Regions from separate parts of the Streptomyces sp. NPDC050806 genome, predicted to be linked through region 1. Evidence: riboswitches for the same ligand, from Rfam matches in the RefSeq annotation. Region 1 holds a riboswitch; each other region holds the start of a gene.
The links. Region 1 has a riboswitch for cobalamin ahead of nicT (Nickel transporter NicT). Riboswitches for the same ligand answer to the same signal wherever they lie in the genome.

Region 1 (3,199 bases):
GGGAGCGCAAGGCCGCCGACATCGTCTCCTACCTGCGGCTGGACGCCGGCTGTCACCCCGACGACCCCGAGCTCGCCTCGCTGATCGGGCGGCTGTCGGTCAAGAGCGAGGAGTTCCGGCAGCTCTGGGCCACGCACGACGTGCAGGACAAGGGCTTCGGGGTGAAGCGGCTGCACCACCCGGTGGTCGGGCCGCTGACCCTGTCGTACGAGACGCTGCGGCTGCCCGCCGACCCGGACCAGCAGCTGATCGTCTACAACGCGGAGCCCGGCTCGGCGTCGGCGGAGTCGCTGCGACTGCTGGGCAGCTGGGCGGCGGAGGGCCCGGCGGACCGTTCACCGCTGAGCCAGGACACCGCCGAACGACAGGACGCGGGGGGCTGACTGGGGATGGGCTGAGCGGAGGGGGAACGCCGGGCGTTTCCCGCCCGGCGCGTTCTCATCCCTCCGCCGCATCCCCGTCTTCCCAGCGCAGCAGGTCGCCCGGCTGGCATTCGAGCACCTCGCAGAGGGCGGCGAGCGTCGTGAAGCGCACCGCCTTGGCGCGGCCGTTCTTGAGTACCGCCAGGTTGGCGGGCGTGATGCCCACGCGGTCCGCGAGTTCACCCACGGACATCTTCCGCCTGGCCAGCATCACGTCGATGTCGACGGTGATCGGCATCAGATCACCTCGTCCAGCTCGGCCCGCATCAGCGACGCCTCGGCGTCGCGCGTGACGGCCTGGGCGAGCAGTGTCCGCAGCACGAGCACGAGGAGTGCGACGCCCAGAATGGCCACGCCGATCCCGCCCATGATGACGGTGACGCCCGGGTCGGCTCGCTGGCCCGGTGCGTTGAGGGCCGTGACCGCGAACCACATGAGGGCAGCCGCCACGATCGCGGCGATCACGCCGTCCACGTACCGGAAGGCGGTGTGGGAGAAGACGGTTCCGCGTCGCACCATCGTCACCAGCCGCCATACGCAGACCACGGCGACCTGGACCGACACCATGCCCAGGATCGTGATCACGCGCAGCGGGGTCAGCGGGAGCGTCCCGTCCTCCGGGTCGCTCCCGCTGACCAGCGTCCACGCCATCGATGCCTGTACGAAGACGGTGCCGGCGAGCACCACCCCGAGTACGACGCGCAGTGCGCCCACTGTCAGTTTTCCCATGACCCCGTCCCTCCATCGACTAGCGATGCAAATCTATCGAAATTCGATAGGTGAGGCAAGGGTCGGGGAGATGCGACGAGGTCGGGAAGGGGAAGCAGAGGGGGCAGCGAGGGTCGGGAAGGGGCGGGATAGAGTGACCCGGCCGTGGTGTTCGGGAAGACCGGTGCAGACCCGTTGGACCTGCAAGAACTGCAGACCTTCGGGTCCGATTCCGGAGCGGCCCTCGCCACTGTGATCGGGAAGTTTCCGACCCTTCCCGTGCGCCGGACGGATCCGGGCGTGCGGGGGCCACTGTCCGCGGAGTGCGGGCGGGAAGGCCGGGCCGGAGGCGTCCTCCTGCCGCCCCCGGGCGGACCGGGAGGTTCCCCGTAAGCCAGGAGACCGGCCACGGCATCTCACGAACCGATTCCACGAGGTGCTGGAGCGTGACGGCCGGATGACCGTGCCCACTGATCCCCCCACGACCGATCCCCCCACGACCGATCCCCCCACGACCGCTACCCCGACGACCGCCGGGGCGCAGCAGTTCCGCTGGCAGCGGCGGGACACCGTCCGTACGGCCGGCCTGCTGGCCGTCATCGCCGCGCTGCACGTCGTCGCCTTCGGCGTGCTCCTGCTGCTGGTGGTGCCGAACCACTACACGATCGGCACCCAGGTCTACGGCGTGGGCCTCGGCGTCACGGCGTACACCCTCGGCATGCGGCACGCCTTCGACGCCGACCACATCGCCGCGATCGACAACACCACCCGCAAGCTCATGGCCGACGGGAAGCGGCCGGTGTCGGTGGGCTTCTGGTTCGCGCTGGGCCACTCCAGCGTGGTCGTCGTGATGGCCGCCCTGGTGGCCGGCGGCGCGGCCATCGCGGGCACGCTGCTGGACGACGGCTCGCGTACGCACCAGTTGCTCGGCACGGTCGGCACCACGGTCTCCGGCGGGTTCCTGTACCTCATCGCGGCCCTCAACCTCGTCGCGCTGGCCGGCATCTGGCGGGTCTTCCGGTCCATGCGGGCCGGGACGTACGACGAGAACGAGCTGGAGAAGCAGCTGGACTCGCGCGGCTTCATGAACCGCCTCCTGGGCCGCTTCACCAAGTCGATCTCCCGCCCGGGCCAGATGTACCCGCTCGGCTTCCTCTTCGGCCTCGGCTTCGACACCGCCACCGAGGTCACGCTGATGGTGATGGCCGGCAGCGGGGCCGCGGCGGGCCTGCCGTGGTACGCGATCCTGTGTCTGCCGCTGCTGTTCGCGGCCGGCATGAGCCTGTTCGACACGCTCGACGGCACGTTCATGAACTTCGCGTACCAGTGGGCGTTCGCCAACCCGGTGCGCAAGGTCTACTACAACCTCACCATCACCGGGCTGTCGATCGTGGTGGCGTTCTTCATCGGCACGATCGAGCTGGTGAGCGTGTTGCACGACAAGCTCGGGCTCAAGGACGCGGTCACCGACTGGGTCTCCGGGCTGAACCTGGACAACGTCGGCTACCTCATCGCCGGCCTCTTCGTCGTGGTCTGGGCCGCGGCGATCGCCTACTGGCGGCTGTCCGGGGTCGAGCAGCGCTGGACGGCCCGGGCGGCGGCCGCCCAGGAGGGCTGAAGCCGCCCCCCGGACAGCACCGGGCCCGGGCCCTACTTGGCCGCCGCCTTCTTCGCCGCTCGCTTCATCTCCTGCTTGTAGGCGCGGACCTCGGCGAGGGATTCCGGGCCGGTGATGTCGGCCACCGACCGGCGGGAGTCCTCCTCGCCGTACGCGCCCGCCGCCTCGCGCCAGCCCTCGGGGCGCACGCCGAACTGCTTGCCGAGGAGGGCCAGGAAGATCTGCGCCTTCTGCTTGCCGAAGCCGGGCAGGTCGTTGAGGCGTTTCAGCAGCTCGGCGCCGGTGCCCGCGTCCCGCCAGACGGCTTCGGCGTCGCCGTCGTAGTGCTCGACGAGGTACTGGCACAGCTGCTGCACCCGCTTGGCCATGGACCGCGGGTAGCGGTGCACGGCCGGCTTGCGGGCCAGCAGCTCCTCGAACGCCTCCGGGTCCTGGGCCGCGATGGCGTGCG
Region 2 (3,199 bases), on a different contig from region 1:
GGCCACCACCATCTCCACCGGGGCACTGAAGCCCAAGACCGCGGTGGCGATGTCGGCGGTGCTGAATCTCGTCGGCGCATTCCTCTCCGTGGAGGTCGCCAAGACCATTTCCGGCGGCATCATCGACGAAGGCGCCGGCATCAGACCAGAGGTGATCTTCGCCGGCCTCGTCGGTGCCATCGTCTGGAACCTCCTGACCTGGCTCGCCGGTCTCCCCTCCAGCTCCTCGCACGCCCTCTTCGGCGGCCTGATCGGCGCGACCCTGGTGTCCGTCGGCATGAGCGGGGTCAACGGGGACGCCGTCGTCATGAAGGTCCTCATCCCGGCCGTGGCCGCGCCGATCGTCGCGGGCCTCGCCGCGACCTTCGCCACCCGGCTCACCTACCGGCTGGCCCGCAACCGCGCCGAGCAGGACACCGCGAAGGGCTACCGCGCCGGGCAGATCGCCTCGGCCGCCCTGGTCTCCCTCGCCCACGGCACCAACGACGCCCAGAAGACGATGGGCGTCATCACCCTCGCGCTGATCACCGGCGGCGCGCTCGCCCCGCAGGCCGACCCGCCGATGTGGGTCATCGCCTCGGCCGGCCTCGCCATCGCCCTCGGCACGTACCTGGGCGGCTGGCGGATCATCCGCACGATGGGCAAGGGCATCACCGACATCCAGCCGCCGCAGGGCTTCGCCGCCCAGACCGGCGCCGCCGTCACGATCCTGGCCTCCTCGCACCTCGGCTTCGCGCTCTCCACCACCCAGGTCTGCTCGGGCTCGGTCATGGGCTCGGGCCTGGGCAAGAAGGGCGGCGTGGTGCGCTGGTCCACCGCGGGCCGCATGGTGATCGCCTGGGGCCTGACCCTGCCGGCCGCCGGCCTGGTCGCCGCGGGCGCCGCCTTCCTGGCGGGCCAGGGCACCTGGGGCGTCACCACCGTCGCCGTGCTGGGCCTCGCGATCTGCGGTGCCATCTGGGCCGCCTCCCGCCGCAAGCCGGTGGACCACAGCAACGTCAACGACGTGGAGCCCGTCGAGCCGGCCGGTGTCGTCACCACCGCGCTCCAGACCGTCTCCCCGCCGCCCGCGGGCGCGACCACGGCCGGAGCCGGCACCATCGACGGCATCCCGGCGCAGTCCGCCAAGCGCTCCCCCGCCACCACGGCCGTCCGCTGACCGCCGGCCGCTCGCGTTAAGGAACCGACGCCATGAACATCGACTGGGCTGCACTCGGCCAGGTCTTCGGCACCACGCTCGTGGTGACCGTCGGCATGGTGGGCCTGTTCACCCTGGGCATCGTGGGGACGTCCCGCAAGGCCCCGCAGGAGGGCGGGACGGGCGCCACCGCGGTCGCCGCCGGCGGCTCCTCGGCCGTCGCCCGCGCCGGCGGGTACGCCTGCTTCACGCTCTGCCTCGCGGCCGTCGGCTACGGCATCTTCCTGATCGTCGCCGGCTGACCCCCGCACCGCACCCGAAGGCGCCCGGCGCCGCGTACTCCGCGGCCGCCGGGCGCCTTCGCGTGTCCCCGGCCTGTGGTGTCGGCCACACGGACCGGCATACGCCTGCGTCGCAGGTCAAGGGTGAGTTGACGGCTTTCGCGGCACGTGGTGGACTGCCCGGTGCCATTCGGCGACAGATGAGGAAGTCCGGTGAGAATCCGGCGCGGTCCCGCCACTGTCACCGGGGAGCGCTCCTCCAGAAGAAGCCACGGCCCGCCACAGGCACGGGCTGGAAGGCCGGGGGAAGCGTCGATCCGGGAGCCAGGAGACTCTCGTCGCCGGTCACGTCGAGCCAGGGCGCGGACCCTGAGTGAGGACACACGCCATGCCGGGCTCCGAGCCGAGACCCCTGCCCTCCGCCGTACGCCCGGCACGCGACCGCGGCCGGCCGTCCCGCCGAGGCACGACGGCGGGCTGATCCGACGATGCGTGCCGAACACGCCACCTATGCGTGCGGCGCGGCTCTGGGCTTTCTCGGCGACCTGGCCGTGGGCGATCCGCGCCGCGGTCACCCGGTGGCCGCCTTCGGGCGGGCAGCGGCCGCCGTGGAGCGCGGGCTGTGGCGCGACCACCGCGGATACGGCGCGGCGCACACCGCGCTGTGCGCCGGTGGGGCAGCGCTGGGCGCCGCCCTGCTCTCCCGTTCCGTACGCCGCTGCGCCCCCGCCCGCATCGCGCTGACCGCCGCCGCCACCTGGGCCGTGCTGGGCGGTACGACGCTGGGCCGCGAGGCGCGCGCCATCGGCGGCGCGCTGGAAGCCGGCGATCTCGACGTGGCGCGCGAGCGGCTGCCGCACCTGTGCGGCCGCGACCCGCAGGCGCTGGACGGGCCGCAGATGGCCCGCGCCGTCGTGGAGTCCGTCGCCGAGAACACCTCCGACGCGGTCGTGGGCGCGCTGGTCTGGGGCGCCGTCGGCGGTGTGCCGGGCCTGGTCGCCTTCCGCGCGGTGAACACGCTGGACGCGATGGTGGGGCACAAGTCCGACCGCTACCGCCGGTACGGCTGGGCCTCGGCCCGGCTGGACGACGTGGCGGGCTGGCCCGGGGCGCGGCTGACCGCCCTGCTGGCCACCGCCGCCGGGCCCGATCCGCGCGGCGCGTGGCGCAGCCGGCGGGCCGACGGCAAGCGGCACCCGAGCCCCAACGCGGGCCCCGTGGAGGCGTCGTTCGCCGGGGCGCTGGGCGTACGGCTGGGCGGCACGCTGGCGTACGCGGGACGGGTCGAGCACCGCCCGGTGCTCAACGGCGGTGCCCGCGCGGTCGAGGGGGCCGACATCGCGCGTGCGGTGCGCCTGTCGCGCCGGGTGAGCGCGCTGGCGCTGGCGACGACGGTCGGGGCGCGGATCGCCGTGGGCGCGGTGCGCGCGGCGCGAGGGACGAGGAGGCCGCGGTGAGCGGAGCGCGGGAAAGGCCCGGCGGCGGACTGCTGGTCGCGGGGACGACGTCGGACGCGGGCAAGAGCGTGGTGACGGCGGGCATCTGCCGCTGGCTGGCGCGCAAGGGCGTCAAGGTGGCGCCCTTCAAGGCCCAGAACATGTCGCTCAATTCGTATGTGACGCGCGAGGGCGCGGAGATCGGGCGGGCGCAGGCCATGCAGGCCGCGGCGGCCCGGGTCGAGCCGACCGCGCTGATGAACCCGGTGCTGCTCAAGCCCGGCAGCGACCGCAGCAGCCAGGTCGTGCTGCTGGGCAGGCCGGTCGGCGAGCTGAGCGCGCGA
Region 3 (3,199 bases), on a different contig from region 1:
CCGCGTGCGATCCGGGCGGCGTGCCTCACAGCTGGTTCTGCTTCCTGCGGCCGCTCAGCAGGAAGCCGATGCCCGCGCCCACCGCGAGGCCGACGAGCACGACCCACCACACGGAGATGCCGCCCTCGTCCTTCTGCTCGGCCTCCTGGCCCTGCGCGTTCTGCTGCGCCGCCGGCTTCGGGCCGGTCGCGTTCAGCTTCGCCACGAGGTCCGTGCTCCCAAATTCGCGCGGGTCGGCACCGGTGGCGTGCGCGGCGAGGATCAGCTGTGCGTAGGCGGCCGGGCCGCTCTGCTTCGCCCAGGCGGCGGAGTGGCCGCGGAGCCACTCCAGCGGCCGCTTCGCGTCGTCCGGCCGGCCGGCGGCGGCCAGCGCGACCACGGCGTCGGCGGTGTTGCCGACGTCCGGCTGGTCCTCGGCGCCGGGCATGGCGGACATCAGGTGGTGGCCGTGCGCGGCCATGGCGGAGACGAGGTGATCGGCGCCGCCGCTCGCGGCGCCGTGCGCGTCCTCGGCCGCTTCCTCGCAGGACGTCTTCTTCGCGGCGGGCCCGTCCGGCGCGACGACGAAGCCCTTGCCCATGGCGCCCGTCACCGCGGCCGCCGTCGCGTCGTCGTTGGCCGCGAGCTTCCCGTCCTTGGCCTGGAACGCGAACGCGCCGCGGTCCGCCTTCCGCACGTCGCAGCCGAGCCGGAGGGCGAGCAGCCCGTCGTACGGCGACCTGCCGTCCTTCTTCGGCAGCGCCGCCTCCTTCGTGCCGGTGGCGGTCAGCGCGCCGATCACGACCGAGGTGGAGTTGGCGTCGCTGTCGGCGCCGGCCGCCGAGCCCCAGCCGCCGTCGTCGTTCTGCGCGGACTTCAGCCAGGAGACGCCCTTGCGGACCGCGTCGGAGTGCCCGCCGACGGCGGCCAGCGCCTGGACGGCGGCGGACGTCTGGTTGGTGTCCCGCAGGGTCTTCGCGTCGCAGTCCTGCTTCGGGTCGGCGCGGTACGCGGTGAACGCGCCGTCGGCGCACTGCTGCCCCACGAGCCAGTCCACCGCCTCGTCCGCCGGGCGCACGCCCGTGGCGTCCTGGGCCAGCAGTGCCAGCGACTGCCGCCAGACGCCGTCGTACTTGGGGTCCGTGCTGCCGTACAGGCCCTTCGGGAGCTTCGGGGAAGCGCCGGGCGCGGGGGTGTCGGCGAACGCGGCGGGGGCAGCGGCCGCGCACAGCACGGCGGCGGCCAGGGCCGCGGCGCAGCGGCGCGCCGGGGCGGCGAGGGAGCGGGCCGTGATGGCCATGGGGTCGGTGCCTCTCGGTCGGTTCGCGGGGTGCGCGAGGTGGGAGGTCACGCAGCCGCACTCCGCCGCACCACGTCCGCGACTCGCGCGCGGCGCGGTGGCACCGGGCTCAGCTCCGTATACCTCGACGGTGCCGCGTGCCGGGCGGCCGCCGAAGGGCGGCCGGCGGTACGCGGGAGCCTTGGGTGTGCCCCGCCGGGCGTTCCGGCTCGCTCCGGCGCGCGGATGCGCACCAGGGCTCACGGCTGCGGGTCAGCGCCGGTTTTCCACCGGCTTCCCCCGGTCGGGCACGAATGAACTTGTCGCAACACTTTAACCGGCGGGTAGCGGCCGGCTCCCGGCACGTACGGGATGCGTACGGCCGCCCGTACGCCCTCGCGTCCGGACGGCCGGTGCCGCACCCCGCCCCCGCCGGCGGGTCACACCGCCACGTACGCCACCGGGTCCGAGCCCGGCACCGGCTCCGCCAGCCCCCGCTTCACCAGGCGCCGCAGATGGGCCTCGGCCTCGGAGAGGGCGATGGTGCGCGAGGCGTACGGGATCCGTTCCCAGGGGCGGTTCCACTCCATGGCCTCGGCGAGCTGCCAGGGGGTACGCGGGGTGGCGAGCAGTGCCCGCAGGCCGCCGAGCCGCTCCTCGTGGTGGGTGAGCAGCTCCGCCACCCGCTCCGCCGCGCCCGTGAAGGCGTGCTGGTGCGCGGGCAGCACCTCGGCCGCGCCGAGCCGCCCGATCCGCTCCAGGGAGTCGAGGTAGTCGCCGAGGGGGTCGGTGACGGTGGCGTCGTCCGGGTCCTCGTACAGGCCGACGTGCGGGGTGATGCCGGGCAGCAGGTGGTCGCCGGAGAAGAGGCGCCCGTTCCCCGGGTGCGCCGCCGGGTGTGCCTCCTCCAGGTGCAGACAGACGTGGCCCGGGGTGTGTCCCGGCGTCCAGACGGCCCGCAGCCGCCGCCCCGCGAGGTCCAGCAGCTCGCCGGGGACGATCTCGCGGTCCGGGAGCGCGGGGCGGTTCTCGGGGAGTGCGCGGGTGCGCCCCTTGGAGCGGGCCGCGTACAGGGGCGCGAGGTGTTCCTCGGGCGCGCCCGCCGCGGCCAGCTTGTCGATGAGGTACGCCAGCCAGCTGCCAGGCTCGGCCTCGCGGGTGCGCCGGACTACCGCGGCGTCGGCGGCGTGCATCGCGATCCAGGCGCCGGACGCCTCCCTGACCCGCGCCGACAGGCCGTGGTGGTCGGGGTGGTGGTGGGTGACGAGCACGCCGTGCAGGTCGGTGACGGTGGTGCCGCAGGCGGCGAGCCCGGCGGCGAGCGCGTCCCAGGAGTCCGGGTCGTCCCAGCCGGTGTCGATCAGCACCGGGCCGCGGTCCGTCTCCAGCAGGTGCACGAGGGTGTGCCCCAGCGGGTTGTCCGGTATGGGCACGGCGATGCTCCACACCCCGCCCCGGTGGTCGATCACGTGCGGCATGCCATCGCCCCTCTCGGCCCGCACGCCGTCGCGTGCATTGCCCACCATAACTGGAACTGGTATCAGTTCTGATGCAGCGTCAGATATTGCTTCGGGGAACGCGTCAGGTAACGGCGACCGCAGGAGGCGGAATCGATGACTGGCCCGATCGAGCACGGACAGCTCTACATAGGTGGTGAGCTGGTCGATCCGGCCGGCCGGGACACCATCGAGGTCGTCTCCCCGCACACCGAGCAGGTCATCGGCCGGGTGCCGCACGCCTCCCGGGAGGACGTGGACCGTGCCGTCACGGCGGCGCGCGCGTCCTTCGACTCCGGGGTGTGGGCCAACGCCCCGCTCGAAGAGCGGATCGCGGTCGTCACGCGGATCAAGGACGCGTTCGCCGTGCGAAGCGAGGAGTTCGCGCGGCTCATCAGCGCGCAGAACGGCACTCCGTACACCTCCGGGATCATGGTGCAGTCGC

Region 2: linked by a shared signal. The riboswitch ahead of ACZ6WH_RS09610 (cobalamin biosynthesis protein) and the one ahead of nicT (Nickel transporter NicT) in region 1 are both predicted to bind cobalamin.
Region 3: linked by a shared signal. The riboswitch ahead of ACZ6WH_RS11870 (prenyltransferase/squalene oxidase repeat-containing protein) and the one ahead of nicT (Nickel transporter NicT) in region 1 are both predicted to bind cobalamin.

What each region holds. Positions count from the first base shown of each region.
Region 1 covers NZ_JBVJIF010000006.1:258,661-261,859, reverse strand. The annotation lists gene ACZ6WH_RS20475 (helix-turn-helix domain-containing protein) at 1-383, shown strand, start outside; gene ACZ6WH_RS20470 (helix-turn-helix domain-containing protein) at 439-660, opposite strand; gene ACZ6WH_RS20465 (DUF2975 domain-containing protein) at 660-1,151, opposite strand; cobalamin riboswitch at 1,280-1,555, shown strand; gene nicT (Nickel transporter NicT) at 1,588-2,748, shown strand; gene ACZ6WH_RS20455 (HhH-GPD-type base excision DNA repair protein) at 2,781-3,199, opposite strand, start outside.
Region 2 covers NZ_JBVJIF010000003.1:56,196-59,394, forward strand. The annotation lists gene ACZ6WH_RS09600 (inorganic phosphate transporter) at 1-1,159, shown strand, start outside; gene ACZ6WH_RS09605 (hypothetical protein) at 1,192-1,440, shown strand; cobalamin riboswitch at 1,575-1,773, shown strand; gene ACZ6WH_RS09610 (cobalamin biosynthesis protein) at 1,908-2,876, shown strand; gene ACZ6WH_RS09615 (cobyric acid synthase) at 2,873-3,199, shown strand, end outside.
Region 3 covers NZ_JBVJIF010000003.1:580,048-583,246, reverse strand. The annotation lists gene ACZ6WH_RS11875 (SCO2322 family protein) at 1-29, opposite strand, end outside; gene ACZ6WH_RS11870 (prenyltransferase/squalene oxidase repeat-containing protein) at 26-1,279, opposite strand; cobalamin riboswitch at 1,457-1,596, opposite strand; gene ACZ6WH_RS11865 (MBL fold metallo-hydrolase) at 1,699-2,736, opposite strand; gene ACZ6WH_RS11860 (aldehyde dehydrogenase) at 2,872-3,199, shown strand, end outside.